DNA from 3 places in the Sorangium sp. So ce327 genome. Region 1 is predicted to be linked to each of the others. Evidence: riboswitches for the same ligand, from Rfam matches in the RefSeq annotation. Region 1 holds a riboswitch; each other region holds the start of a gene.
What was found. A riboswitch is a leader RNA that binds a small molecule or an ion and turns the genes downstream of it on or off. The one in region 1 is predicted to bind cobalamin.
Positions count from the first base shown of each region.

Region 2: linked by a shared signal. The riboswitch ahead of WME95_RS05105 (TonB-dependent receptor) and the one ahead of WME95_RS21855 (ribonucleoside-diphosphate reductase subunit alpha) in region 1 are both predicted to bind cobalamin.
Region 3: linked by a shared signal. The riboswitch ahead of WME95_RS01440 (energy-coupling factor ABC transporter permease) and the one ahead of WME95_RS21855 (ribonucleoside-diphosphate reductase subunit alpha) in region 1 are both predicted to bind cobalamin.

Region 1 is NZ_CP150330.1:5,811,544-5,821,220, reverse strand. Features, by position in the region: gene WME95_RS21870 (TonB-dependent receptor) at 1-789, shown strand, start outside; gene WME95_RS21865 (hypothetical protein) at 783-2,015, shown strand; gene WME95_RS21860 (ribonucleotide-diphosphate reductase subunit beta) at 2,050-3,006, opposite strand; gene WME95_RS21855 (ribonucleoside-diphosphate reductase subunit alpha) at 3,066-5,528, opposite strand; cobalamin riboswitch at 5,781-5,988, opposite strand; gene WME95_RS21850 (NAD-dependent protein deacetylase) at 6,116-6,982, shown strand; gene WME95_RS21845 (prolyl hydroxylase family protein) at 7,017-7,592, opposite strand; gene WME95_RS21840 (helix-turn-helix domain-containing protein) at 7,716-9,677, shown strand, end outside.
Region 2 is NZ_CP150330.1:1,380,889-1,390,565, reverse strand. Features, by position in the region: gene WME95_RS05120 (DNA-directed RNA polymerase) at 24-719, opposite strand; gene WME95_RS05115 (hybrid sensor histidine kinase/response regulator) at 889-2,793, opposite strand; gene WME95_RS05110 (hypothetical protein) at 3,249-3,743, shown strand; gene WME95_RS05105 (TonB-dependent receptor) at 3,757-5,958, opposite strand; cobalamin riboswitch at 6,199-6,406, opposite strand; gene typA (translational GTPase TypA) at 6,557-8,443, shown strand; gene WME95_RS05095 (hypothetical protein) at 8,531-9,025, shown strand; gene WME95_RS05090 (LysR family transcriptional regulator) at 9,013-9,677, opposite strand, start outside.
Region 3 is NZ_CP150330.1:376,184-385,860, forward strand. Features, by position in the region: gene WME95_RS01415 (TetR/AcrR family transcriptional regulator) at 1-15, opposite strand, end outside; gene WME95_RS01420 (CbiX/SirB N-terminal domain-containing protein) at 163-1,350, opposite strand; gene WME95_RS01425 (energy-coupling factor ABC transporter ATP-binding protein) at 1,326-2,147, opposite strand; gene WME95_RS01430 (CbiQ family ECF transporter T component) at 2,144-2,893, opposite strand; gene WME95_RS01435 (hypothetical protein) at 2,883-3,224, opposite strand; gene WME95_RS01440 (energy-coupling factor ABC transporter permease) at 3,221-3,934, opposite strand; cobalamin riboswitch at 4,033-4,242, opposite strand; gene WME95_RS01445 (enoyl-CoA hydratase/isomerase family protein) at 5,413-6,240, opposite strand; gene WME95_RS01450 (3-hydroxyacyl-CoA dehydrogenase family protein) at 6,785-7,675, opposite strand; gene WME95_RS01455 (tetratricopeptide repeat protein) at 7,993-9,677, shown strand, end outside.

The DNA.
Region 1 (9,677 bases):
GCCACCGGCGCGGACCGGGAGCGCCCTTGCGACGTGCTCGTCCCGACCGGGCGGGTCGGCGTGGAGGCGGGGAGCGACAGGCTCCGGCTCCTCGCGACCGTGGGCCGCTACGTCCGCGTCCCGACGCTCGGCGAGGTGTACGGCGTCTCCGGCGTCGTCCACGGCAACGCGGCGCTCGAGCCGGAGTCGGGCGCCACGATCGAGGCCGGGATCCGGGCGCAGACGGGGCGCGGCGCCGTGCTGCGCGGCGCCTTCCTCGACGTGTTCGCGTTCGGGAGCGCGGTCTCCGGGCTCGTCGCGTACGAGAAGTCCGGTCAGGGCTACGTGAGCCCGTACAACGTCGGCCGCGCCCGCGTCGTGGGCGCGGAGCTGCTGGCCGGGGTCGAGGTGACCCCGTTCCTCCGCGCCGAGATCGCGGCGACGCTGCTCGATCCGCGGGACACGACGCCGGGGCGGACGACCAGGAACGACCTCCTCCCGTTCCGCTCGCGCCTCGTCGTCGCGCCGCGCCTGCACGCCGAGTGGAAGCGCCCGGGCGGCGCCGTGTTCTCGGGCGCGTCGGGCGAGATCCGGGCCGTGTACCAGTCGAGCCGGTACGCCGATCCCGCCGGGCTCGGCGTGATCGCGGAGCAAGCGACCCTCGACCTCGACGCGGAGGCGAGGTGGCTCGGCGGGCACCTCGCGGTGAGAGGTCGCGTCGCGGACCTCCTGGACGCGCGGCGCACGGATGTCGTCGGGTTTCCGCTCCCGGGGCGGAGCGTGTTTTTCACACTGGAGTCAACATGGTGAAGATCAGTCTGTTTGCGTTCGCGATCTCGATTCCGATCCTCGGGTGCAACGTGGATTCGCCGCCGCCGTCGACGGGCGGCGTCCACGGCGGCGGCGACGGCGACGCGTGTGAGGGCGGCGTGGTCATCGTGACGAGCGACTACCAGTCGACGAACATCGCTGTGTCGGAGCTCGACGGGACCACCCTGTCGCCCTCCTTCGTGTCGAGCGGCGCGGCGAAGCCGGGGCTCAGCCTCGCGCTGTCCGGCGACGTCGACGTCCCGAGGGCGGCGCCGCCGTCCGGCCGCGTGGTCCTGCTCGATCGGTTCGGCACGAACGTGATCACCTGGATGGATCTCGAGACCGCCGCGGTCCTCGCGCAGCTCCCGGTCGGGCAGGGGTTCGAGTCGAACCCTCAGGACTACATCGAGGTGGGGGCGGACCGCGCGCTCGTGTCGCGCTACGGGAGCAACCCGAGCCCGGGCGTGGAGCCGTTCGACGAGGGCGGCGATCTCCTGATCGTCGACACGAAGGAGTACTCCATCGTCGGGCGCATCGCCCTGCCGGAGGAGGAAGAGGGGCTCCTGCCGCGCCCGTCGGGGATGGCGCGCGTCGGTGACGACGTTGTCGTGGCCCTCGGCCGGCTCGCCGCGGACCTCTCGACCGTGGGTGAAGGGCGCTTCGTTGGCGTCTCGCCGGCGGAGGCCGCTGTCACATGGACGGTCGACGTGCAGGGGCTCTACGGCTGCGGGCGTCTCGCCGTGTCGCCCTCGGGAGAGCGGCTGGCGGTCGCTTGCTCGAGCCGCTTCGACGCCGAGGCGATGGAGTACGATCCGGCGACGAGCGACGTCGTGATCTACGACGCTCGCACCTCGCCCCCGGAGGAGATCAAGCGGCTCGGCGTGGCCAGGGCGCTCGGCGCAGCGGTCCAGCCCACGCTCGCGTTCGCCTCCGAGGACGTGCTCCTCGGGACGGCCTACGCGGGCAGCGCGTCCGCCGGGGACCGCGCCTTCTCCGTGAGCATCACCACGGGCGAGGTCACGACGCTCGCCCAGGCGACCCAGTCCTACGCCTTCGGCGGCGTCCACTGCTCGCCCGGCTGCGGCGATGTCTGCCTGCTGAGCGACGCGGAGCGGAGCAAGCTCCGGCGCTGGAAGGTGGCGGCGAGCGGCGCGCTCGAGCCGCTGGAGGACGCGACCGTCGACACCGAGATCGGGCTCCCGCCGCGAGGGATCGGCGGGCTCTGATCGGCCCTGCGGGCGGTACGTCGGTCGATCGGCGTCAGAACGCGGCGTCGAGGACGACCTCCCCGGAGACGCCGACCTGGTACGCGGAGACGCGGCGCTCGAAGAAGTTCGTGACCTCCTGGACGTCTTGCAGATCCATGAACGAGAACGGGTTCTTCGCCCCGTAGCGCTTCGGCATGCCGAGCGTGGCGAGCCGCTGGTCGGCGCAGAACTCCAGGTAGCTGCGCACGTCGCGCGCCGACATGCCCGCCACGCCGGCGCCGAGGAGATCCTCGGCGAACCGGGCCTCGCAGGCGATCGCCTCATCCATCATGTCGAGGATCGACCGCGAGAGGCCGGCGTCGAAGAGCTCGGGCTCCTCGCGCCGCGCCGTGTTCACGACCTCGAAGGCGAAGCGCATGTGCGCGCTCTCGTCGCGGAAGACCCAGCTCGTCCCCGCGGCGAGCCCGTGGAGCAGGCCGCGCGAGCGCAGGAAGTACACGTACGCGAACGCGCCGAAGAAGAAGAGCCCCTCGACGCACGCGGCGAAGCAGATGAGGTTCAGGAGGAACCGCCGCCGCTCGGCGCGCGACTCCAGCCGCCCGAGCGACTCGACGGAATCGAGCCACCGCATGCAGAAATCGGCCTTCTGCCGGATCGAGGGGATGTTCTCGACGGCCGCGAAGGCGCGGTGACGGTCCTCGGGATCGGGGATGTACGTGTCGAGGAGCGTCAGATAGAACTGGACGTGGAGCGCCTCTTCGTAGAGCTGCCGTGACAGGTACATCCGCGCCTCCGGGGCGTTGATGTGCCTGTACAGGTTGAGCACGAGGTTGTTCGCCACGATGGAGTCCCCCGTGGCGAAGAACGCGACGAGGCGCTGCACGAGGTGCCGCTCCGCGTCGGTCATCTTCCGCAGGTCGCCCACGTCCGTGGAGAAGTCGACCTCCTCCACGGTCCACGTGTTCTTGATGGCGGAGCGGTACATCTCGAAGAAGGCCGGATAGGCCATCGGGCGCAGGGTGAGGCACTGGCCCGGATCGAGGAGGCGCGCGGGGCGGCTGACGCGGCTCACTGGCAGGCCTCGCAGGCCTCGGGGTTCTCGAGCGCGCACGCCACGTCCGCGGCCGCCTTCGCCGGCGCCGCCTCCACGGTCGCCTTGGTGATGCGCGTCGCGGGGCGCGATCGCAGGTAGTACGTCGTCTTGAGCCCCTTCTTCCATGCGTGGAAGTACATGCTCGAGAGCTGACCGATGGTGGGGTTCTCGATGAAGAGGTTCAGCGACTGGCTCTGATCGATGAAGGCCCCGCGATCCGCGGCCATGTCGATGAGCGAGCGCATCGGGATCTCCCACGCCGTCCGGTACACGGCGCGGAGCTGCTCGGGCAGCTCGTCCATGCCCTGGACCGAGCCCTCCGCGAGCTTGAGCCGGGCGCGCGCCGCGTCGTTCCAGGCGCCGAGCCGCTTGAGCTCCGCGACGAGGTAGCGGTTCATCTGCAGGAAGTCCCCCGAGAGCGTCTCGCGCTTGAAGAGGTTGGACACCTGCGGCTCGATGCACTCGTAGCAGCCCGCGATCGACGCGATGGTGGCCGTCGGCGCGATGGCGACGAGCAGCGAGTTCCTGAGCCCCTCGGCCTGGACGCGCGCGCGGAGCCCCTCCCAGCGCGCCGCGTCCTCCGGGACGGCGCCCCACGCGTCGAACTGGAGCTCTCCGCGCGCGGCGCGCGTCTCGTCGAACGCCGGGTGCGGCCCCTTCTCCGCCGCGAGGTCCGCGGACGTCGAGAGCGCGTGGTAATACACCTCCTCCGAGATCCGCCTGGAGAGCTCCCGCGCCGCCGGGGCGTCGAAGGGCAGGCGCATCTGGAAGAACACGTCCTGCAGGCCCATGAGCCCGAGCCCGACGGGCCGCCAGCGGAGGTTCGATCGCCTCGTCGAGGGGATGGGGTAGTAGTTGAGGTCGATGACGCGGTCGAGCTGGCGGACCGCGGTCCGCACCGTGCACGCGAGCTTCTCGAAGTCGAACGCGATCGCGCCGTCCGCCAGCGTGACCGTGTGGCGAGCGAGGTTGATCGAGCCCAGGTTGCAGACGGCCGACTCCTCGTTCGAGGTCACCTCCAGGATCTCGGTGCAGAGGTTCGAGAGGTGGACTACCCGGCCCGGCAGCGCCGTCTGGTTGCAGGCGCGGTTCGACTTGTCCTTGAACGTCATCCAGCCGTTGCCTGTCTGCGCGAGCGTGCGCATCATCCGCGCGTAGAGCTCGCGGGCCTTCATCGTCTTCTTGGCGAGGCCTGCCCGCTCGGCCTCGACGTACCGACGATCGAACTCCTCACCGTAGAGATCGGGGAGATCGCGCACGTCCTTCGGGTCGAACAGGCTCCATTCGCCGTCGGCCTCGACCCGCTTCATGAAGAGATCCGGGACCCAGCTCGCGAGGTTCAGGTTGTGCGTGCGCGCGGCCTCGTCGCCCGTGTTGTCGCGCAGCGAGAGGAACTCCTCGACGTCGGCGTGCCACGGCTCGAGGTAGACGCAGCAGGCGCCCTTGCGCTTGCCGCCCTGGTTCACGGCCGCGACGGACGCGTCGAGCGTCTTGAGCCACGGCACGATCCCGCTGGAGTGCCCGTTGGTGCTCTCGATGAGCGAGCCGCGCGAGCGCACCCGGTGGTAGGCGAGCCCGATGCCGCCCGAGAACTTCGAGAGCATCGCGACGTCGGTGTAGCGCTGGTAGATGGTCTCGAGGTGATCGTCCGGCGAGTCGAGCAGAAAGCAGCTCGAGAGCTGCTCGTGGCTCGTCCCGGAGTTGAACATCGTCGGTGAGCTCGGCAGGTAATCGAGCGACGAGAAGAGCCGGTAGAGCTCGATCGCCTGCGCCGCCGTCTCGGAGAGCGCGCACGCGATGCGCAGGAAGAACTGCTGCGGCGTCTCGATGACGAGGCGCGTCTCGGGGTGCTTCAGCAGGTAGCGGTCGTAGAGGGTCCGCAGGCCGAAGTACTCGAGCTCGTGATCGCGCCTCGGCTCGATGGCGTCGTTCAGCTTGCGGGCGTTCTGCGCCACGAAGCCGTGGAGCCGATCGTTGATGAGGCCCAGCCGCCGCCCCACGGCGATGGACTGCGAGAAGGCGTGGATCTCCTGATTGCGGACTTCCTTGTCGATGTACGTGGCGAGCAGGCGCGCCGCGAGCTTCGCGTACTGGGGCTCATCCGCGATGAGCGACGCCGCCGTCTGGATGGAGAGCTGGTCGAGCTCGCGCGTCGTCGCGCCGTCGTAGAGGCCGCTGATGGTCTTCGTCGCGACGCGGAGCGCGTCCACGTCGGACAGGGCCGCGCAAGAGCGGCTCACCGCCCGGACGATCTTGTTGACGTCCACGGGCTCGCTGGACCCGTTCCTCTTCTTCACCCGCATCGTCGTGTGCGGGGGCGCCTCCTCCGCGCCGGCGCTCGTCATGGCGGGCGCATCAGGTGCGTGGAGTGCGTGGCGTGCGTGGAGCGCGCGCAACGGCGCCGCGCCGTTGCTCTTCATCAACGGTTCGTTCAGCATGGCATCCTCCTCGTGCTCGTTCCGAGCGGTCCCGGACCGCTCGCGTCGATGCCGCGAGAGCGAAGAGGCCAGCCGATGCGCACGGGTGCGCCAGGCTCTTTGGAGGAGCCCTCGGACCGACCGCTCGCCCCCGCGGGCGAAAGGAAGACAGCGCGGGAGGGGGTCGGAACCGGGACAAGCGCGAGAGTCTGCGCCAGCTCGGACCTACCCGCCTCCCTCGAGGCTTCCAGGTCAAACCGGCGCCGGATGTCTCCCCAGCGCAGGATGTTGGCAGGTCTTCGGGCTCACGAGCGCTCCGGCTCTCGCCGGATTCCTACGGTCCACCGCTTCCCAGCCCGAGGGCCAGTGCTCGTCGTGGAGATCGTTCTCGCTTACCGCTGCGGGGCAGCCCCGGATTCACACCGGGTTCCCTTTTGAGCCCCGGGCCGAAGCCCGAGGCACCAACACGGGCACTACATATGGTGGTGCAGTGAGCCGGTCAAGCGAGATGTTGTGGGGGAGCTCCGTTGCTCGGTTGCTTGCGTGGTTACGCGGTCGACACACGCTGGCCTGGCGGTGCCCGCCGTGGCGGGCCACAACCCGGGCCTATGCCGCTCAGCGAAGCGCGTACGGCCGATCCGCTCGACGACCTCGTCGCGCTCCTGCGCGGCAAGCGGATCGTGGCGCTGACGGGCGCGGGGTGCAGCACCGAGTCCGGCATCCCCGATTATCGAGGGCCCGAGACGCGGCGCCGCGCGCGGAACCCGATCCAGGGGCGGGAGTTCTCCCGCTCGGCCGAGATCCGGCAGCGCTACTGGGCGCGCGCCGTGATCGGCTGGGAGCGTTTCTCCAGGGCCGAGCCGAACCCTGCCCACCGCGCCCTCGCGCGGCTGGAGCAGGCGGGGCAGCTCGATGGCCTCATCACGCAGAACGTCGACGGGCTCCACCAGGCCGCGGGCAGCCGCCGCGTCATCGAGCTGCACGGGACGCTCTCCGAGGTCGCCTGCCTCGCGTGCGGCGCGATGGAGCGGCGCGCCGCCCTCCAGGAGCGGCTCCTCGCCCAGAACCCCGGCTGGCTGCGCCTCGCGGCCGACGTCGCCCCCGACGGCGACGCCGACCTGCCCGCCGAGCACGTGGCGGGCTTCCGTGCGCCGCCGTGCCTCCGCTGCGAGGGGCCGCTCAAGCCGCGCGTCGTCTTCTTCGGCGAGAACGTGGCCCGGCCGATCGTCGACGCGGCGTTCGCGCTCGTGGACGCGGCGGACGCGCTCCTCGTCGTCGGCTCGTCGCTGGCGGTCTTCTCGGGCTACCGCTTCGTGCTGCGCGCCGCGCAGCGAGGCATCCCGATCGCCATGATCAACCTCGGCTCCGCGCGCGGCGAGGAGCTCGGCGCGCTGAAGATCGAGGCCCGCGCCGGCGAGGTGCTGCCGCGCCTCGCCGAGGCGCTCGGCGCCGGCGCGACCGCGGCGCCGCGCTGAGGCGCCGAGCGCCGGCGCACGCGCGGCGCTGGCATCACCCGCGCCGGTACATCACGTCGCTGCGGAGGACGTACTTGCTCCCCCGTGTCACGGCGGCGCCGCGGTGGAGCCGGCGGTGCTCGAACAGGAGCGCCATCCCGCGCCGCGGGGCGATGCTGCGGCCGCCCCAGAAATCGGTCGTGCCGCCCTCGAAGTCGTCGTTCAGGTAGACCATCGCGGTGAACAGGCTCCGCTCGCCGTCGGATCGCACGAACGACCCGTCGCCGTGCCAGTTGAAATATTCGCCCTCGGTGTAGCGATAGTAGCGGAAGCGCTCGTTCAGCCCGACGGCGCGGTGGAGGCCGAAGCTCGGCGGCATCCAGGGCGCGAGCCGCTCCCAGAGGTTCGCGGCGAGGCCCGGATCGTCGATCATGACGCGGCCGTTCCTGCGCACCTCGAGGTTGATCACCTCGCCGCCCCCGATCGGCGCCTGCTCGAAGCCTCGCGCCTCGGCGAGCGCGATGAAGCCCTCGCACTCCTCGGGCGACAGGACGTTCGTCACCGTGAAGATGCGGAGATCGTCGGTGTAGTCGGTGCACTGGGCGGTCCGTTCGGCGTGCAGGGTGCTCATGCGTGAAGCGTGGGTCCGGGCGGACCGGATCCGGAAGGGCGGGACCCGGGCAGGACCGGGCAGGACCGGGCAGCGCGGTGGACAGGAGAGCGCCGCATCGCCGATGATCGAGCGCTCGCACCGATGGCACGGGTCTCCAGGGCGGGCCGCAGCGCGGAGCCCGCGGTCCGCTTCAACCACACGCTCCTCCAGCGGGCGCGGCTCGATCTCGACCTGACGCAGGAGCAGGTCGCCGCGTCGATCGGCGTCGACGTGCGGACCTACCGCCGCTACGAGTCGGGCGCCGTCAACGATCCGCGGCTCGGCTTCTCGGTCCGGAGCCCGTCCCGGCGGCGCATCATCGAGCGGCTCGGCGCCGAGCTCGGGCTCGCCGAGGCGGAGCTGCTCGTCGTCGAGGCCGAGGCCGATGCCGCGCCGGCGGATCGCGCCGCAGAGGGAGCGGGTGCGGCGAGCCAGGCCGTGGAGGCGCCCGACGAGGCGGGGGAGGCGCTCGCGGGGGAGGAGAGGGCGCCCGCCGGGGCGGGGAGGGCGCCCGACGAGGAGGCAGGCGAGAAGGCGCCCGCCGGCGCGCCCGCGCCGTCGCAGGGAGCCGCCCCGGCGTGGCGCCCGCTGCACGCGCACACGCTCCAGCGAGCGCGGCACTTCGTCGGGCGCGCCGAGATCGTCGATCGGCTCGCCGCGTGGGCCGACGGCTCGCCGCCGTCCCCCCGGGTGATCGCGCTCCTCGGCGTCGGCGGGGCGGGCAAGACCGCGATCGCCGAGCGCTTCCTCCAGGGGCTCGGCGACGCCCCGCGGCCCGGCGGGGTGCTCGTCTGGAGCTTCTACGACGACCCCAGGACCGAGGCGTTCCTCGACCAGGCGGCGGCCTACTTCGCGCCGGGCGCGGGCGCCTCGGGCCCGGCGGCGCCGCGGCCTCAGGCGGCGCCCGGAGAGCAGCTCGCGCGGCTGAAGGAGGCGCTGGGGCAGGGGCCGCCGCACCTGCTCGTGCTCGACGGGCTCGAGACCGTGCAGGCCGAGGGGGGCGCAGGGCGCGCGCACGGCGAGCTCCACGACGCGCTCCTCCGGCGGCTGCTCTGCGCGATCGCGTCCGGGCTCGGCGGCGCGCGGGCGCTCGTCACGTCGCGCTTCGCGCTCGCGGATCTGTCCGCCTGGGCCGAGGGCGGGCTCGCGACGATCCGGCCCGAGCCGCTCTGCGAGGGCGACGCCGCGTCGCTCCTGCGCCGCTGGGGCATCCGCGGCGACGACGGCGCCCTCGGGGCGCTGTTCGAGACGACGGGAGGGCACGCGCTCTCGGTCGCCGTCGTCGGCTCCTACGTGGGCGCGTTCCTCGGCGGCGACGCGGGGCGGCTCTCCGCGGCGCAGGCGGCGCACCTCGCCGAGGCCGAGCAGGACGACGTCCTCGCCCGCCGCCTGAGCTCGGTGCTGTCGGCCTACGCGCGCGCGCTGCCGCCGGGCGAGCGGGACCTGCTCGCGCGCCTCTCGGTGTTCCCCGGCGGCGCGGGCGAGGAGGCGCTGCTCCAGCTGATCCGGGCCGGCGGCGAGATCGCGGGCGCCATGGCGGGGTGGGGCGCCGCGGAGCTCGCGCGCGGGCTCGCCCGGCTCGAGCGGCTGGGGCTCGTGTTCGCGGCGCGCCCGGGCGAGCGCTGCTACTCGACGCACCCCTTCGTGCGGCAGCACTTCAAGTCGCTGCTCGGCGTGCCACCGGAGCGCGTCCACGCCGCGGGGAGCGCCGCGCCGCCGCGCCTCGACGAGGCGCCGCGCCGGGCGCCGCGGGAACGCGAGGCCGTCGACGCGTACGAGGCCATCCTCACCGAGCTGCTCGGCGCCGGGCGCGCGGGCGAGGCGTACGACATCTACGCGCTCGCCCTCGGCGGCTTCGCGCACCTCGGGCTCAAGCTCGGCGACATGGCCCGCGGCGCCCGCATCCTGCGCGCGTTCGCCGGCGGCGACGACCCCCGCGGCATGCCGGCCTCGCTGCCCGCGCGGGTGCGCGCGTCGCTCGCGTACGACGCGGGGCTCTACGCGGGCGCGCTCGGGGATCTCGCGTTCGCCTGCGCCTGCTACGAGGCGCACAACGAGATCGCC
Region 2 (9,677 bases), 4.4 Mb from region 1:
GCGGCGGGGCGCGCCTCCGCGCGTCAGCGGCCGGGGAGGCGCACGCCCGGGAGGACGGTGCGCCGCTCGACGACCTCGTCGAGCGCGTCGGCGTCGATCAGGAGGTGCGCCCGCAGGCTGTCCTCGATGGCCGAGAACACCTTGCCCTGGTAACGGATCTCGCGGCCGGGCCCGGCCGCGAGCCAGTAGTTGCCGCCCGGTTCGCTGCCGTCGCCGGCCGCGCTCGGGCTGGCCAGGAGCGGCTCCGCGTTGCCGGGGAACGGATCGGGCGGGGTCGCGAAGCCCGGGAACGACGGCGCGGGCGGCGCGGATGTGAATGGCTCAGGGCCCGCGGAGAACGTGAGCGACGCGCCGGGCTCGAAGCTCACCGACAGGGCGCCGCCGCGAGCTGCGACCACCACGCCGGGCGTGCGCTCCTCGACGACGACCTCCTCGATGACCTTCCCGGAGACGAGCAGGAGCTTGTGGCTGCTCGTCACCTGCGAGCTCTCGGCCGTGAGCTCTCGGCGCAGCGCGATCTGGTGCGAAACGTAAAATTGCAGGTTCTTCACGTCGCTGTCGCTCAGGTCGTGCTGCACCCGGAGCTCGTGCGTGAACGGGACGAGGCGGGGGCCGCAGCCCAGGAGGAGGAGCGACAGGAGCGCGAGAAAGAGCGGGGCGGACGCCGTGGACAGGCGCCAGCGCGCCGCGGCGTGGGTCGTGTGGACGGAGAACGGCATGAAAGCCCTCGTTGAGGAGGCCTCGGCGAGATCGCCGCGGCGCACCTCTTCGCAACGGGGCGGCCGTGCGCAGCTTACAGCGGGCCGACGAGCCGCTCGCCGCGAGGGTGCCTGGCGACGCCACGGCGGAATCGCCGCCGCCTCGGGGGCACCCGACGGAATGAGGCGCTCAGCCGGCTCCAGGACGATTGGCGATGTCCGCCAGGTGCTGTTTCAGCACCTCCGCGCGGATCGGCTTGACCAGGTGCACGTCGAACCCGGCCTCCCGGGTCATGCGGCGGTCCGATTCCTGGCCGTAACCGGTCATCGCGAACAGCGATAGGCCCGCGAGGCCCGGAGTGCGACGCAGCGCGCGCGCGACGTCAACTCCTGTCATGCCCGGCATGCCGATATCGAGCAGCACGACGTCCGGCTGGAGCTGCGCCGCGAGCTCGAGCGCCGAGGGGCCGTCGAACACGGCGTGCACGTCGTTGCCCATGCGCTTGAGCAGCAGCGCCATGCTCTCGGCCGAGTCGCGGTTGTCGTCGACGACGAGGATGCGCAGCTTGCGCCCGGCTTTCGTCGCGGGAGCGCCCACCGCCGGCGGCGCGAGGGGGCGCGTCAGCCGCGGCAATCGCACGATGAACTCGCTGCCGCGGCCGGGCCCCTCGCTGAGCGCCTGGACCGTCCCGCCGTGCAGCTCGACCAGCCGGCGCACGATCGTCAATCCGAGGCCCAGCCCGCCCTCGACGCGATCGAGGCCGCGATCCCCCTGCGTGAACAGGTCGAACACCTGCGGCAGCAGCTCGGACGATATCCCCGCGCCGCTGTCGCGGATACGGAGGATCGCGTGCGCGTCGTCCGCCTCCACCGTGACCCGGATCGAGCCGCGCGGCGGCGTGAACTTCGCCGCGTTGTGCAGAAGGTTGCTCGCCACCTGCGTGAGCCGCGCCAGGTCGCCCGAAACGACGGCGAGCGGCCCTTCGGGCAGCTGCAGCTCCAGGGTCTGCTCGCGCGCGTCGATCCAGGTCCGGGACGCTTCCGCCGCGCGCGTCACCACGTCGGCGAGATCGATCCGCTTGGACTCCAGGGCGATCTTGCCGCGCGTGATGCGGCTCACGTCGAGCAGGTCGTCGACGAGCCGCACGAGCTGGCCGAGCTGCCGTTCCATCAGGCCGGCTGCCCAGACGACCTGGGCGTTGTCCTTCCCTTCGAGCTTGAGGACGCTGGTCGCGTTGGCGATCGGCGCCAGCGGATTGCGCAGCTCGTGCGCCAGCATCGCCACGAATTCCTCCATCTGGCGCGCGTTGGACTCCATCTGCTCCAGGCGCTTGCGCTCGCTCAGGTCGCGCGTGATCTTGGAGAAGCCGCGCAGCTCGCCGCTCGGGCCGTAGATGGCCGTGACGAGGACGCTCGCCCAGAACGACGACCCGTCCTTGCGCACGCGCCAGCCTTCGTCCTCGAAGCTGCCTTCGCGCCGCGCGGCGGCGAGCACCGTCTCTGGGCGGCCGCGCGCGATCGCCTCGGCCGGATAGAAGCGCGAGAAGTGCGTGCCGATCACCTCTTGCGCGGAGTATCCCTTGATCCGCTCGGCGCCGGCGTTCCACGTGGCCACCCTGCCGTCGGGGTCGAGCATGAAGATGGCGTAATCCTTCACGCCTTCGACCAGCGCGCGGAAGCGCTCCTCGCTCTGCCGCAGCGACTCTTCCTGGCGCTTGCGCTCGCTCAGGTCGCGCGTGATCTTGGAGAAGCCGCGCAGCTCGCCGTCGGGGCCGTGGAGGGCCGTGATGATGACGTTCGCCCAGAACATCGAGCCGTCCTTGCGCACGCGCCAGCCTTCGTCCTCGAAGCGGCCCACGCGCCGCGCTTCGGCGAGCTCTGTCTGTGGCCACTTCCGCTCGATCGCCTCGGCCGGATAGAAGCGCGAGAAGTGCGAGCCGATCACCTCTTGCGCGGAGTATCCTTTGATCTGCTCGGCGCCGGCGTTCCACGTGGTCACGCGCCCCTCGGTGTCCAGCATGAAGATGGCGTAGTCCTTCACCCCTTCGACCAGCATGCGGAATTGCAGATCGGCGCCGAGCCCCGTCGGATCCATGCGGCACAGCCTACAGCATGGGTACACGTTCGCCACGCCATGCTCTCCCTTCCTGTCCTGCTCTCCGCGTCCGCGAGCCGTCGTCGTGTCGGCCGGCAGCGGCGAGTGACGAGCACAGCAATGGCCCCATGAGCCCGCGTCGAGAGCGCCCGCCGGCGGCCGCGCAGGGCCACCGCCAGCCGCTGGAGCGGTTCGAGGGTATCAAGACGGACTCATCGATTGTGGAGCCATCGAACGTGTCCAGTGCGAGCCACCCGACCTCGAGGGCACCGGGGTTGTCTTGCCCATCAGCTCCGAGGGCGCGCGGCGCCGATCCGTTGCCGACGCCCGGTGGCCCACGCGCGAGTTGGCGTGCGCGCGTGTCGCGGGCGAAGAAACGCCGGTGTACCCTGGCCGGTGTACCCTGAGGCCCCCGCGAGCATCTCCGGTGCGCCCGCTCCAGAACGAGCACGATCATGCATCCTGAACCCTGGCACCTGGTCACCAGACAACCGGACTACATCCTGGCTTCCTGGCACCAGATCTTCTGTGTCATCTGGCGCCGCGAGACGACCGAGGACGGCGCGCGCCACCTGAGGGATGCGTGCGCGGACTTCGCGAAGAAGCACCCGCGCGGCATAGGGCTGCTCACCCTCGTCGAGAGCGAGGCGTCGTTGCCATCGGCGCCCGCGCGCAGGGCGATCGCGAGCTTCCTCGCGGAGGCGAGCGCAACCATCAGGTGCTCAGCGGTCGTCTTCGAGGGCTCGGGGTTCCAGGCGGCGATGGTTCGCAGCGTCGTGACAGGGCTCACGCTCATTGCCCGCCAGCGTTATCCGCACAGGGTATGTGACATCGGGGAAGCCTGGCAGATGTTCGCGGAGCTCCTGCCCGCGGTGACGGGCGCCGCCGTGAGCGAAGCCGCGTTCCGGGCATCGCTCGACGCGCTGCGCGAGGACCTCCGCCGGACATGAGCCGGCGCGGCGTCTACTCCCAGTAAAGCGTCGCCCGCCCGATCGCGGTGAACGGCCACCCCGGCGAGTAGTGGATCCCGGTGACCGGGGCCGGCTCGTACTGCAGCCGCGACGCGCTCGCGAACTGGACCTCGCGCCACGTCGTGTCGAAGAGGTTCTGGATGTCCACGGCCACCTCGACGTTCTTCCACCGCAGCCCGGCGTTGGCGTCGACGACCGTGAACCCCTCGGCGGTGAGCGACTCGTCCTCGGTCGCGGGCCGAGCGCCGATCGCCTTGACCCGCAGCGCGGCGAACGGCGTGAACGCGCCGAACGTCGGGCGGACGCCGACGCCCGCGGTCAGCGTCCGGGTCGGCGCGAGGGCGACCGCGCTCGCGTTGCCGGCGTTCTCGCGGAAGCGCGCGCGGGTGAAGGTCGCGTCCACGTCCGCGAAGAGCCAGCTCCGGAGCCGGTAGCGCCCGCCGATCTCGATCCCGTAGCGCCGCGTCTGCCCCGACGCCTCGGTCGCGCCCGCGTCGCCGCTCCAGACCAGCTCCGAGTCCAGGTCGAGCAGGAACGCAGCCCCGTTCAGCGACAGCCCGCGCAGGGGCGCGACCCGCAGGCCGACCTCGTAGCCCGTCGCGGGCGTGATCAGCGTCGCCGCCCCCTCCCCCAGCACCGCGCCCTGCGCGTCGTTCGAGTGGAAGCCCCGTCCGAAGTGGGCGAAGAGATCGACCCCCTCGACGGGCGACACGATCGCCGTGAGCTTCGGGAGCAGCTGCATCTGTCCCCGGGCGCCGCTCGACCTGTTCCCCGCCGCCTCGAGGTCCTCGCCCGGGTCGTCCACGTTGACGTCGATCCACTGCGCGCGCGCCCCGAGCACGACGCGGAGCCAGCGCCGGAGCCGGGCGTCCTGCTCGACGTAGACGCCGATCTGGCTCTCATCGACGTGGGTCCTGCTCTTCTCCTCGATCCGCTCGCGCGCCTCGTCGTGGTGGAGGGACTTGTCGATCGCGTCCGCGCGGATCTGCGCCCCCAGCGAGGTCGTGAACCTCGCCCCGCCGATCTCGTATTGCCTGCGGAACCGGAGATCGGCGCCGCCGACGGCGCGGTCGTCGTTCTGCTCGATCTGGTCGCCGTGGACGGGGTCCTCGCTGAAGAACGTGAAGTTCGAGTACAGCGTGAAGCGGTACCGGACGAGGTAGGCCAGCGCGCTCAGATCGGCGTCCCGCCACGCCGTCGAGTACGCGACGGACGCCATGTGCCGCTCGGTCGCGCCGCCCTCGGTCGGATCCACGGCGCCGAAATGGTCGATGCACGGCTGTCCGAACGCCGAGGGGGGCGGGTTCAACCCGCCCTGCTCGCCCTCGCCGCACACGGCGCGCGCGGGGATCTGGCCGGAGCCGTGCCAGGTCGATCCATAGGACATCCAGGTCATCTGGACCTTCCCGGTGTTGCCCAGATCGTGCGTGGCCCGCAGGACCACGTTGAAGCGCTTGAGCCGCTCCGGGCTCAGGAACGGCCCGTCGTTCCGGTAGATCTCCGCCGCGGCCACCGCGCGCCACGTGTCGCCGAGATCCGGCGAGGCGATGACGAGGCCGCGCTGGATGCCGTACTGCCCCAGGCTGACCTGCGCGTAGCTCTCCTCGAGCTTCTCGGCGAAGCGCAGGTTGACGGCGCCCGCCGTACCGAAGTCGCCGATGCTCGCGTAATAAGGCCCCTTGTAGCCGTCGAGCCCTGTCACGAGCTCCGGGATCATGAAGTAGAGATCGGTGAAGCCGTGCCCGTGGCCGTGGCTGACCATGTTGACGGGCACGCCGTCGACGAAGAAGGCGACGTCGGTCCCATGATCCGCGTCGAATCCGCGGAGGAAGTACTGGTTCGCCTTGCCCCCGCCCGCGTGCTGCACGGCGAAGAGCCCGGGGACCGACTCGAGGAGGTCGCCCGGCCGGAGCCTCGGCCTGAGCTCGAGCTCCCGGTGTCCGACGGAGACGCGCGACGCGGCCTCGCTGCCCGGCTTCTCCGCCTGGATCGTCACCTCGATCGCGGCGTCGACCGCGGGTGCGGCCTCGCCGGTGGGCGCTGCGGCGGCGGCCTCCGGCGGGGCAGCGGGCGCATCGGGGGTGTCGCCCTCGGCGCGCGCTGGCCGCGCGGCGGCCAGCACCATGGATAACGCGGCGAGCAGATGAAATGGATGGCGGTGCCCGTGGCTCGTCGTGACCGTCTCGCGCAGCATTCGTGTCCTCCTTCGCCGCAATCGCGCGGAGCGGCGTCGGGCCGCTCGCGTCGAGCTCCGCGAGGACGAAATGGCTGGCCATCGCACGGTGCGCTGGACCGACCTCTCGCCCCCGCGGGCGACCGGAAGGCGACGCGGGGGCGGTTCGGTATCCGGGACGTGCGCAGAGAGGTGGAGCTGCACCGGCTCGGACCTCACCGCCTCCCTCGAGGCTCCCAGGTCGAACCGGCGCCGGATGTCTCCCGCCGCCGGGCGCTGGCAGGTCTTCGGGCTCGCGAGCGCTCCGGTCTGACCGGCTCCCTACTGTCCACCGCTTCCCAGCCCTCGGCGGGCCAGTGCATGGGGTGGAGGTCGTTCTCGCTTACCGCTGCGGGGCAGCCCCGGAATTTCACCGGGTTCCCTCTTCGGCCCAGGCGAACGCCCGGGCACCAGCACGGCGCGCACCCTAGGACCGCGCGCCTTCGGCTGTCAATCGCTACCGCTCGGCTCGCCCGCTCGACGCGCGCCGCTCTCGCGCCATGCGCGCGCCTCGCGCTCTCCATCCGAGCGCCTCGACGCGCGCCTGCCGTGCAGGCCGAACGTTCGGGCTCTAGCGAGGATGGGCTCGCTCCTCCGTGGGTCGCGTGCTACACGGCCGCCGCCGTATATGCCCCGTAACGATCTCCGCAACATCGCCATCGTCGCCCACGTCGACCACGGGAAGACGACCCTCGTCGATCACATGCTCCGCCAGTCGGGCGCCTTCCGAGAGAACGAGGTCGTGGCCGAGCGGGTCATGGACTCGAACGACCTCGAGCGGGAGCGCGGCATCACCATCCTCGCGAAGAACACGAGCATCCGGTACCGCGGGGTCAAGATCAACATCGTCGACACGCCCGGCCACTCCGACTTCGGCGGCGAGGTCGAGCGCACGCTCATGATGGCCGACGGGGCGCTCCTCCTCGTCGACGCCGCCGAGGGCCCGCTGCCGCAGACGCGCTTCGTGCTCTCGAAGTGCCTCCAGCGCGGCTTCCCGGTCATCGTGGTCATCAACAAGATCGACCGGAGCGACGCGCGCGCCCACGAGGTGCTCTCCGAGGTGTTCGACCTCTTCTGCGACCTCGAGGCGAGCGACGCGCAGATGGACTTCTCGACGCTCTACGCGATCGCGAAGTTCGGCCAGGCGAAGCGCGAGCTCGAGCACGAGGCGAAGGACCTCGATCCGCTCTTCGAGACCATCCTCGAGCGGGTCCCCGGCCCCTCCGGTGACCCCGACGGTCCGCTCCAGGTCATCGTCTGCAACACGACCCACGACGACTACGTGGGCCGGCTCGCGGTCGGCCGCGTGGTCCGCGGCACCGCCCGGTCCGGCGCCGACGTCGCGCTCCTCGGCGAGGGCGGCCAGTCGCGCGGCTACGTGAAGATGCTCTACGCCTACGAGGGGCTGAAGCGCGTCGCGGTCGAGAGCGCCGTCGCGGGCGAGGTGATCGCGATCGCCGGGCTCGACGCGGTCACGATCGGCGACACGATCACGGATCCGGCGCACCCCGAGGCGCTGCCGCGGATCGTCGTCGAGGAGCCGACGATCAAGATGAAGATCGGCGTCAACACGTCGACGTTCGCCGGCAAGAGCAAGCAGTCGAAGTTCCTGACGAGCCGTCACCTGAAGGAGCGGCTCGAGCGCGAGGCGATGAAGAACCTCGCGATCCGGGTGGAGCCGACCGAGGTGCCCGACACGTTCGTGGTGCTCGGCCGCGGCGAGCTCCAGCTCGCCATCCTGGTCGAGACGATGCGGCGCGAGGGGTACGAGATGCAGCTCTCGAACCCCGAGGTGGTGACGCGCGAGATCGACGGTGAGGTGATGGAGCCGCTCGAGCTCGTGGTCGTGGACGTGCCCGACACCTACGTCGGCATCGTGACCGAGCGCCTCAGCTCCCGGCGCGGCCGGATGGTGAAGATGACGAACCCCGGCTTCGGCCGCGCCCGCCTCGAGTTCCGGGTGCCGTCGCGCGGGCTCATCGGCTTCCGCGGCGAGTTCCTGACGGCGACGCGCGGGACGGGCCTGCTCAACACGATGTTCGACGGCTGGGCGCCCTGGGGCGGCCCGATGATGCGCCGCCCGACCGGCGCCATCGTCGCCGATCGCGTCGGCGTGGCGACCCCGTACGCGCTGCACCACCTGCAGCCGCGCGGCATGTTCTTCATCGTCCCCGGCGTCGAGGTCTACGAGGGGATGATCATCGGCGAGCACAACCGGCCGAACGACACCGACGTCAACGTCATCAAGGAGAAGAAGCTGTCGAACGTGCGCAACCACGGCAAGGACGAGAACGTCCTCCTGGCCAGCCCGCGGCTGCTCACGATCGAGACGGCGATGGAGTGGATCGACGGCGACGAGCTCGTCGAGGTCACGCCCGACGCGGTGCGCGTCCGCAAGAAGGTGCTCGCGTGCAACCGCCGGGAGCGCCGCGAGGACGCGATCGAGCAATCGCAGGCGGTGGAGTGAGCGGCGGGGGCGCGCGGAACGTCCGACGCGCGCCCGACGCGCCCGACGCGCGCCCCTCCCGTACCTGCCGCGCGATAGGATGCCCTGATGAGAACGCCGCTGCTCTTCGCTTTCCTGGCTTCGCTCGTCGCGCTCGCGGGGGCGGGCGCTTGCGGCGGGGCCGTCGTCGTCGACGGGCTCCCCGGGAGCTCCGACGGCGCCGGGGGCGCTGGCGCGGCCGTGGGGTCGCCATCGGCGAGCTCCGGCGGGGCCTCCGTCGAGGAGCAGAAGGCCTCGTGCGATTTCTTCTGCTCGCTCTTCGACGGCGTCACGTGCCCGGAGCTCCGGTGCAGCGAGCGCTGCGCCGACCTGCTCTCCGAGCAGCGCCCCTGCAACGCGCTGACCGCCCCCTTCTTCGACTGCGTGGGCGAGACCGTCGCCTCCGCGGACCGGATCCCCTGCGAGTTCCTCGCGCCGTCGATCACGTCGCTCTTCGATTGCCTGAGCGGGCGCGCTCCGGAGTGCACGACCGATTTCCTGCCCCAGACGTGTGACGCGCAGTTCGAGAAGCTCAGGGCGTGCCAGCGCGATCAGGGCCGGTAGCGGGGGCGCTCGTCGCCTGACGCGCGCGGCCGCGCGCCGGGGTCGAGGGCGCTCCGGAGCGGCCCGAGGGCGTCGGCGACGAACGTGACGAGCGCCTTCACGCGCGGCACCCCGCGCGTATCGCGGTGCACCCCGAGCCACAGCTTGCGCCCTGGCGGCGGCGAGGGCGGCGAGAGCAGGCAAAGGCCGGCGGTCGCGTCGCCGAGGTAGCGGGGCAGGCAGACGAGCCCGACGCCGGCGGCCCCCATCGTCGCCTGGGGCTCGCGGCCGTTGGTGCGCGCGGCGACGCGGGCCTTCGCGGCGACGGCGCGCACCCACGACAGGTCGGCGATCGCCGGAGGATCGTCGTTCATGGTGACGAGGGTGTGGCCCTCGCACTGCCGGCCCCAGTCCGGCGGGCCGCGCTCGGCGAGGTAGGCCTCCGATGCATAGAGCCCGAACCCGATCCGCGCGACCTCGCGCTGGAAGACCTCGTTGTGCTCGAACGCGGCGGGGCGAAGGGCGATGTCCGCTTCCCGCCGCGGCAGGCTCAGCCATCGCGCGTCCGCGATGAGATCGATGGAGATGGCGGGGTGGCGCGCGAGGAACGGGACGAGCAGCGGCCCGAGGACGCGCGTGGCGAGCCACTCGGACGCGGTGACACGGAGGTGGC
Region 3 (9,677 bases), 5.4 Mb from region 1:
GGGCACAGAACTCATATGACTGAATTGGGCATATGAGTCAACTCGGGCGGCTCTGGCGCGGGACGTGGGCAGGGGACCACGACGGCCGAGGTGGCGCGCGGGCTGCGGGGGAGGCTCCGCGCGTCGGCGATCCACGCTCGAGGCGGCGCCCGGCGCCGCGCCTCACTGCATGATGTCGTCGACGAGCCGGGCCACCAGCCGGTCGCCGAGCAGGTGCTCCTCGACGAGGTCCTTCGCGTCCTCCTCGCGGACGCCGCGGTACCAGACCCCGTCGGGGTAGACGGCGACCGTCGGCCCCTCGCCGCAGCGCCCCATGCACGACGTCCTCGTCACGCGGATCTGCTGCTGCTGGCCGGCCTGCTTCACGAGCCGGCGCACCGACTCGAGGAGCGCCAGGCTGCCGCGGTCCACGCAGTCGGCGTTGCCGCAGACGAGCACGTGCTTGCGCAGCGAGCGGTGGGCGTGCGGGTGGTTCGACGCCTGCGTGTGCGTGAGCGTGTGGCGCACGCTGTAGAGCATCGCCTTGAGCCCGCCGACCTCCCGGGCGAGCCCCGGCAGCGCGGTGCGGTACATGCACGTGTCGCAGGGGAGCGGCGCCTCGCCGGCGAGCGCCTGGCGCGCGCGCTCGTCGATCAGGCCCGCGAGCGCGCTCGACCGGCCGAGGTGCGGCGCGAGCGACGCCCGGATCCACGGGTACGTCGATGAAAAGCGTTCGACCTGCTCGGCGAGCTTCGTCATGAGCCGCCCGGCGAAGAGGAAGTAGGGGACCACCACGACGCGCTCCGGCCGGTGCCGCGCGACCCGCTCCAGCGTCTCTTCGACCGAGGGCCGGGTGACGCCGATGAAGGTCGGCTCGACGAGCTGGAGCCCGCGGCCTTCGCCGATGAGGCGCGCCGTCTTGCAGAAATCGCCGTTCGCGTCGGGGTCGCTCGACCCGCGCCCCACGACGACGAGCGCCGACCGGGCCCGCGCCGCCGGGTCGGCCGGCAGCGCGGTCGCGGCGCGCTCGAACGCGAGCTCGGCGAGCGCCGGGTGCACGCCGAGCGGCCGCGCCGCCGAGAAGCGCACCCCCGGGTGCGCGGCCCGCGCCCGCTCGAGCGCGAGCGGGATGTCGTTCTTCACGTGCCCCGCCGCGAACAGGAAGAGCGGCACGACCGCCACGCGGGACGCCCGCGCCGCGAGCGCCGCGAGCGCGTCGGCGAGGTGAGGCGTCGCGAGCTCGATGTAGCCGTGCTGCACGGCGATCTCGGGCCGCGCCGCGGCGTAATCGGCCACGATCGCCTCGAACTCGGCGTTCGACGCGGCGTCGCGGCTGCCGTGGCCGATCAGCAGGAGACCGTCGTCATGCACGCGAGCGCCTCCTCCAGGGTGAGCGGGAGGCCCGCGCCGCCCCGCGGCGGCAGAGGGCTCATCCGGGTCCAGAGCTCGGCGACCCACGGCCGCCGCATCCGCGCCCGCGCGAGGAGCTCCCCCCGCGCGAACACCTCCCGCGGCGGCCCGTCCGCGAGGACCTGGCCGTCGCCCAGCAAGACAGCGCGCGAGGCGAAGAGCGGCACGAGATCCACCGCGTGGGTCGCGGTGACCAGCGTGGTCCCCTGCTGCTCGGAGAGCGCGCGCAGCGTCTGGCACAGGGCGAGCTCGCCTTCCGGGTCGAGCCCCGCGGTCGGCTCGTCGAGCAGCAGCACCCGCGGCCGCATCGCCAGCATCCCGGCGATGCACGCGCGCTTGCGCTCGCCGAAGCTCAGCGCCTCGATGGCCCGGTCGGCGAGGTGGGCGATCTGCACGGCGGCGAGCGCCGCCTCGGCGCGGCGGCGCGCCTCGGGCGCGGGCAGGCCGAGGTTTCGCGGGCCGAACAGGACGTCGTCGAGGAGCGTCGCGCCGAGCAGCTGGTCGTCCGGGTCCTGGAGCACGAGCGCGGCGCCCGCGGCGACGGCGTCCGAGGGCGAGCCCACGCGGCGGCCCGCGATCTCGACGTCGCCGCCGGGCGCCGGGAGCAGCCCGACGAGCGTCCGGAGCAGCGCTGTCTTGCCGGCGCCGTTGCCGCCGAGCACCGCCACGGACTCGCCCTCGCCGACGTCGAGGCGCACGTCGCGCAGCACGGGCTCGCCGCGCCGGTAGCCGAGCCGGGGGGCGCGCAGCGCGATCATCCGGCCTCTCCCGCGGCGACGCTGAGCCCGAGGGCCGCGAGGGCGGCGGCGGCGAACGCGACGTTCGCGGCGGGCGCGCTCGTCCTTCGGTCGGCGACGGGGAGCTTCCCCTGGTAGCCGCGGAGCTGCATCGCGAGCGCGGCGCTCTCGGAGCGCTCGAGCGTCCGGAGCGCCACGACGCCCGCGACGGCGCCGGCCGAGCGCGCGGCGGCCCCGGGGCGGGTGAACCCGCCGCGGAGCGCGGCGGCGCTCCACGCGCTGTCGGCCGCGCGCTGGAGCACGCCGGCGAAGCGTCGGGTCAGCGCGAGCAGCTCGACGAGGGCCGCGGGGACGCCGAGCCCGGCGAGCGCCGCCTCGATCTCGGCGGGCGCTGCGGCGCCGGCGAGCCACCGGAGCACGGCGGCCGCCGCGAGGACGCGCGCGCCGATGGCCGCGGCGCGGCGGGCCCCCTCGGCCGTGATCGCGTCGACGGGGAACGGCGCGCCGGGGAGGAGCGGCGCTCCCGGCGTGAGCGCGAGCGCGAGCGCCGCCGCGACCGCTCCGATCCACGCGGCGGGCGCGGCGGCGCGGAGGACGGCGCGCGCCGGCGTGCCCTGGAGGCGGAGGGCCGCGCACGCGAGGAGGAGCAGCGCGGCCGGCGTGACGGGCGAGCGCGCGCCCGCGGCGACGCAGCACGCCGCCACGGCGGCCCCGAGGCGGAGCCGGGCGTCCACGTCGCGGAGCCGCGGGGGCGGGTCAGTCCGCACGGAGGCCTTGGCCGCCGGCCTTGACCGCGGGCGCGCCCGCGCGCTCGACGAAGAGCACGCGCGAGAAATAGCCGAGGGCGAAGCCGGCGAGGAGCCCGGCCCAGAGGAACGCGAAGAGCAGGAGGTCGCCCTCGAGGCCCGCGAACAGCGGCCCCGTGTCGTGGCGCCCTGCGTCCTCGGCGACGCGGCGCACCACGGCCTCGTCGACGCCGTCCCAGGACGCATTGCCGCAGGCGGCGAGCCAGAGGGAAGCGGCGAGCCGGAGCGCTGCCGCGCACGCGCGCCGCGCGAGCGGCGCTGGCAGCGGGCGCTGTCCGAGCCGCCGCGTCACGACGCCCCCGGGGCGAGCCGGACGACCTGGAGCCGGTCCAGGATGTCGGGCCGCCGGGCGCGCAGGAAGGCGAGCGCCCCCGCGGTCATGACGCCCTCGAGCAAGCCGAGCGGCAGCTGGGTGGGGACGAAGGCCAGGGCGACGCCCGTGAACATGGACGTCACCGACCCCTCGCCCGAGAGCCCGAGCGCGAGCGCGAGCGCCGTGGTGGCGTAGGTTGCCCAGTCCGACGTCACGCCCGCCAGGAACCCCGCGACCCAGAGGTTCGCGCCGCAGCGCCGCGCGAGGTGGAAGGCGAAATATCCGGTGAAGGCGCCCGCGATGCCCATCGACGCGACGTCGGCGCCGAGCGTGGTGAGGCCGCCGTGCGCGAGGAAGAGGGCCTGGATAAGGAGCGCCACCACGGTGACGAGGACGGTCATCCAGGGGCCGATGAGCACCGCCGCGAGCCCTGTGCCGCACGGGTGGGAGCAGGTCCCGGCGGTCGGCACCGGCACGGGCATGCACGAGATCGCGAAGACGGCGGCCGCGATGAGGCCGACGAACGGCTTGTAGAAGGCGTCCTGCTCGGTGCGGCGCCGGAGAAGGTGGAGGGCGATCGCGACGAAGGGCAGGGCGAGCGCGTTCCAGAAGGCGCACCAGCCGAGCGGCAGGACGCCTTCCGCGAGGTGCATCGCGGCCGCGGGCCGGGGCGCGAGGAGCGTCCCCAGGGACACGGCGGCGATCGACAATGCGCGGCCGTGAAGACCGATTTCGGCGCTCCGGGTGAAGTCCGCACCCGAACGCCACGAAGACGTGCGCAAGCTGCACCTCGTGGGAGGCTCGGGTAGGTCTCCCGGCTCATGGGTTCAGGGAGCTGATCGAGCTCCCAGCGCTGCGTCCACCTTCCCAGGCCTCTTCCTAAATGAGGCCCAGTGGTCTTCGGAGGCAGCTCCCCACTCACGGTGGCGGGACCGCGCCGGTTTTGCACCGGCTTCCCTGTTATGCCCCGGAGGGCACCCGAGGAATGGATTGTCAGGCCGGTGCTCGGTAATCCCGTTTCGTGCCCGGCGTCAAGGACGTCGCGCCCCGATCGCGGAGGAGGCGCTTCGCGGAGGAGGCGCTCAGCGGGCGCTGCATCTGGCATGGCGTGTCGGACGAGCTCCCCGTCGAGCGCGGGCCAGCTCCGCCTCGCGCGCGGTGCCCCGCGCGTCGGCCCACGTATCCAGGCGGCGCGATCACGCGAGCCGGGCGCGTACCGGGGTGCGGACCCCGGGCGCGCGGACCGGGCGAACCCGGGTGCGTCGACCGGGGTCGAGCTTCCGCCTTGCGCGCTCCGGCCCGCCACGCGCCCTCGTCCGCGGCGTTGGTGCGGCGGTGATGCCTGCCGCTGGTGGACGCCTCGCCCTCGCGGGCACTGCCGGGGCGCACGAAGCCATCACTGCCGAGGCGCGCCGCGCGCCCGTCGGTGCCCCCATCGAGCAGACATGGGCGCGCCGACGAGCGATCGAGGCCCTGTGATGCGATGGCCGAGGCCGAGAAATTGACCCAGACGCATCACGCGAAGAGTCGTCGAGCACACGTCTTGAATTATGTCCCCCTTAGATAAAACCTGTTTACTTTGTCGCCGTGCGGGTGCAGCGCCTGTCGCGGGCTGCGCCTGAGCGGGGTCTCTCGTGCGCTTGAATACAAGGCGCCGGCGCGTTCTTTCCGCAGTGTGCTTTGTTCGTCCGGGCTCTTTACTCGGGAGCAGGCGTCCGGTGTACGGCCTGCTGCCTCGTGGCATCTCTTATTGAAGAGATGAGGGATTTCGTGTTCGCTCGTCTCGGAATGCACGGCGAACGCTGCGCTGTGCGCTGTCTCCGGTGGAGGGGTATGCCCGGCTCGAACGTGAATTCCCGCTGCGCTTGTGTGTGTGGGTTGCGCGCCCGCCTGGCCGCCTTCGTGTCTGGAGCGCTCTGCTCGCTCGGCGTGCAGTCATTGCACTTTGTTATCGACAACGCGCTTGCGGATGCCACAATCTGACTACCGCATGCGCACCGGCGCGGACCCCCCAGCCCGGAGCGCATGCGGTCTTTTTTCTTCGCACCGTGGCGGACGTTCAAGACTCCGGCGCGGTGTCCCTGCCGCGGTCATTCTGGGCCCCCCTCCAGCGTGATGCGCGGTATTTTTTTTGCCGTCGAGCGCGCGGTTCGCGCCTCCCGAGCCTTCACTTGCCCGTGAATGTGGCCTGCGATTTCGCCAGGAACGCTTTCATTCCGAGCTGTTGATCTTCGCTGCCGAAGAGCGCGGCGAATGCCTGGGCTTCCAGCTCGTTGGCGGCGGCGAGGTCGAGGCTCTCGCCGCGCAGGAGGACGCGTTTGGCGGCGGCGACGGCGAGCGGCCCGCGTGAGGCGATCTTGAGGGCGGTCTCGCGGGCGCGCGCGAGGAGCTCGGTCGCCGGGAAGACGGCGTTGACGAGCCCGATCGACAGCGCCTGCTGGGCGGTGATCATGTCTCCTGAATAGACGAGCTCGCGCGCGCGTCCTGGCCCGACCCGTCGCAGCAGCCGCTGGGTCCCGCCGAACCCCGGGATGACGCCCAGGTTCACCTCGGGCTGGCCGAGCTTGGCGCCTTCGGCGGCGTAGATGAAGTCGCATGCGAGGGCGAGCTCGCAGCCGCCGCCCAGCGCGAAGCCGTTGACGGCGGCGATCACGGGGAAGGGGGCAGTCTCGATGAGCTCGGCGAGCCGGTGGCCTGCGTCGGCGAACCGTTTCGCGGCGATGCTGTTCATGGCCGCCATCTCCGCGATGTCGGCGCCGGCGACGAACGCCTTGCCGGCGCCGGTCAGCACCGCCGCGCGGACCTCGTTGCCGTCGGCGGGCGCGAGGAGGTCGCGGAAGGCCGTGGTGAGCTCGCCGAGGACGGCGGGGTTCAGGGCGTTGAGTTTGTCGGGCCGCTGGATGGTCACGATGGCGACGTGATCCGCGCGCTCGACGGCGACGAACTGGAGCGTACCGCGAGCAGGGGCCCCCGGCTGCTGTTCTTGAGCGGTCATGGAGCGTGGTTAGCAGCGCCCCGCGCCGGGGGGAAGCGTCTGCCGCGGGCCGGGGAGGGCGTCATTCCGTGTCCTCACGGGCCTGCTATGCTGAGCCCGTGGACGAGCCGACGAGCGAGCGATTTCCGGAGGAGTCTCGCACCTGTTCCGGGACATGGCCCGTCGCTCGATGATCCGAACTCACCGCTTGAGTGCGGGTGCGCGACGTGACGGTCCTGTCGCGAGCCCGCGTGCGATCGTGGTGAGTCGAGCAGACCGCCCGTCCTCCGACCCGCACACCCGTGTTCGCCTCGCGCGTATCCCGCCGCCGCTCCCCCGTCATCATCCCCCCTGGAGAGAGCCAGGGAGGGAGGGGGTGCCGCGCGGGGGGCCGGCGGGGTAGGGCCCCACGAACCCGAGCGCCGGCCCGCTCCGTGCGACGCCCTTTCAGATCGGCCCCGCCGTTCAGCCGGCCACGGCCCCCCAAAAGGCGCGAGTTCGTGGGAGGGGCCCCCGCCGGCCCCCCGCGCGGCGCCCCCTCCCTCCCTGGCTCCGCAGCAGCCGCCTACACCGCCCGCCCGCTCTTCTGCCCCTTCTCGTCGTACACGTAGAACCCCCGCCCGCTCTTCTTCCCGTACCACCCCGCCGCCACCAGGTTCCGGAGCAACGTGGCCGCCCGGTACTTCGAGTCCCCGAACTCCCGGTGCAGCACCTCCGCGATCGACAGCACCGTATCGAGCCCGATCAGGTCGGCGAGCTCGAGCGGCCCCATCGGGTGGTTCAGCCCGAGCCGCGCCCCCGCGTCGATGTCCTCCGGCGTGGACAGCCCCTCCTGGAGCGCGAAGCACGCCTCGTTGAGGAAGGGGATCAGCATCCGGTTCACGATGAACCCGGGCTGGTCCTTCGAGGTGATCACCGTCTTGCCGAGCCCAACCGAGAGCGCCCGGACGGCCTCGTACGTCGCGTCCGACGTCTGGACCCCACGGACGAGCTCGACGAGCTTCATCAGCGGCACCGGGTTCATGAAGTGCATCCCGATGACCAGCTCAGGCCGGCCGGTCGCCGCCGCCAGCCGCGTGATCGAGATCGACGACGTGTTCGACGCCAGGATCGCCCCCTTCGGCAGCGCCGCGTCGGCGAGCTTGAAGATCCCGCTCTTCACCTCGAAGCTCTCGGTCACCGCCTCCACGGCCAGGTCGACCCCGGCCAGGCCCGACATCCCGTCGGCCACCGCGACCCGGCCGAGGAGCGCCTCCCGCGCCTCCGCGGCCAGCTTGCCCTTCTCCACCTGCTTCGCGAGAATGGCGGCGATCTGGGCCTTGCCCGACTCCGCCAGCGCCCTCGAGACGTCGCACAGGACCACCTCGAGGCCCGCGGCCGCGGCGACCTGGGCGATGCCTCGCCCCATCTGGCCCGCGCCGATCACCCCGAAGCGCTTGATCGTCGTAGCTTCCATGCCCGCGGTTGATAGCCGAAGCCGAGAGCGCGGTGAACCGCCCTCGGCCGCGGCCTGACGGCCCGCCCGCTCGGACGTCCACGCGCCACAGGAGCAGAAGCGCGCGAAAGCTCCGGCCGACCTTCCAGGCCCGCGGGGGCGAGGAACCTTGAAACCGTGTCGTCCGCCCGGCTATCTTCGCCCGGCCCGTGAACGGACCGGACCGAATTCGCGAGGTCCGCGGAGAGACGATGAGCGTTGAGACGATTCGGATGGCCCTTGGGCGTCTGCAGGATGAGCCCGAAAACGAGGCAGCCTGGAACGAGCTCGCGGAGGCCGTGACTGCTCCGAACAACGGCGCGGGCCCCGGGGACGTCGAGCGCCTGCTCGGCGCGGCGCGCGGGCGGCACGAGCAGCGGAAGGAATGGCAGGCCGTGGCCCGCCTCCTCGAGCTGGAGATCGCCCTCGCCGCAGGCAGCGCCGTCGAGCCCGCGATGCAGGCCGAGCTCGCCCGCGTCTACCACGAGGAGCTCATCGACGTCGACCGCGCGGCGGCCGCGTACAAGCGGCTGCTCGAGCTGCGCCCCGACGACGACGCCGCGGCCGAGGCGCTCGAGACCGACGCCTCGAAGCGCGAGCGGTGGCGCGACCTCGTGGACCGGTACGTGGCCGAGGCCGAGGGCGCGACCGACGGCGCCTTCAAGAGCGCGCTCTACACGAGCGCGGCCGACATCGGCTACCGCTACGGCCGCGCCGAGCTCGGCGCCAGGGTGGCCGAGCTCATCGAGCTCGCCCTCATGCTCGACCCGAAGAACCTCCGCGCGGCCAACCTCGCCGAGATCGCCTTCTCCTCCGCGGGGGACTGGGACGCCGTCGTCCGCGTCCAGTCGCTCGTCAAGGCCGAGGCCCAGCTCAAGGAGGACCGCATCGCGGCGGCCCTCCGCGCCGCGCGCACCACCAAGGCCCGCTTGAACGATCCGGCCCGCGCGGTCGGGGCGTACGAGGAGCTGCTCGACCTCTCGCCCGGCCAGCCCGAGGCGCTCTCGTTCCTGACCGAGGCCTACTCCGCCGCCGGCGACTGGGATCGCCTCGTCGCCCTCTACGAGGACCAGCTCCGCAGCGGCGGCGTGAAGCCCGGCGAGGAGCTCGGCATGCTCGTGCAGATCGCCATGGTCCACTGGCGCATGCGCGGCCAGCCCCAGGCGGCCGAGCCCTATTTCGACCGCGTGCGCCGCGCCGACCCCGCGCACGCCGGGATGCTCAACTTCTACCGCGAGGTCCTCGAGCAGCGCGGCGACAAGCCGCGGCTCACGACGATCCTCACGGACGCGCAGCGCGCCGTGCCCGACGGCGCCGAGAAGCGCGCCATCGCCACGGAGCTCGCGCGGCTCGCCGAGTCGCAGGAGAACGCCGCCAAGGCGATCGAGCAGTACAAGTCCGTGCTCCGGACCGACCCGGAGAACCGCCAGGCGCGCGACGCGCTGAAGCGCCTCTACCTGCAGACCGAGGGGTACAACGCCCTCGTCGAGCTCCACCGGCAGGACCTGGAGCGCACGCCCGCCGACGACGTCGCCGGCAGGGTCGGGGTGCTCCGCGACATCGCCGGGATCTACCGCGATCGCGCCAAGAACGACGCGGCCCTCGTCACGGTCCTCACCCAGATCGTCCAGCTCGACGACAAGGACGTCGACGCCGTGCGGGAGCTGACCCGCATCTACGAGTCGCTCGGGCGCTGGCGCGACCTGCTCTCGTACCAGCAGCGCCTCGCCGAGCTGACCGAGAGCCCCGCCGAGAAGGCGGGGCTCTACCGCGCGGTCGCGCGGCGCTGGTTCGACCAGTTCTCCAACGTCCAGAACGCCATCGCGGCGTACGAGGCGCTGCTCACGGTCGAGCCGATCGACGAGGAGGCGCAGCAGAAGCTCCGCGAGCTCTACCTGAAGCGGCGCGCCTGGCCGCAGCTCTACTCGCTCTACGAGCGCAAGCTCGAGGGCGCCGAGGGCGCCGCCAAGATCGAGCTCCTCGG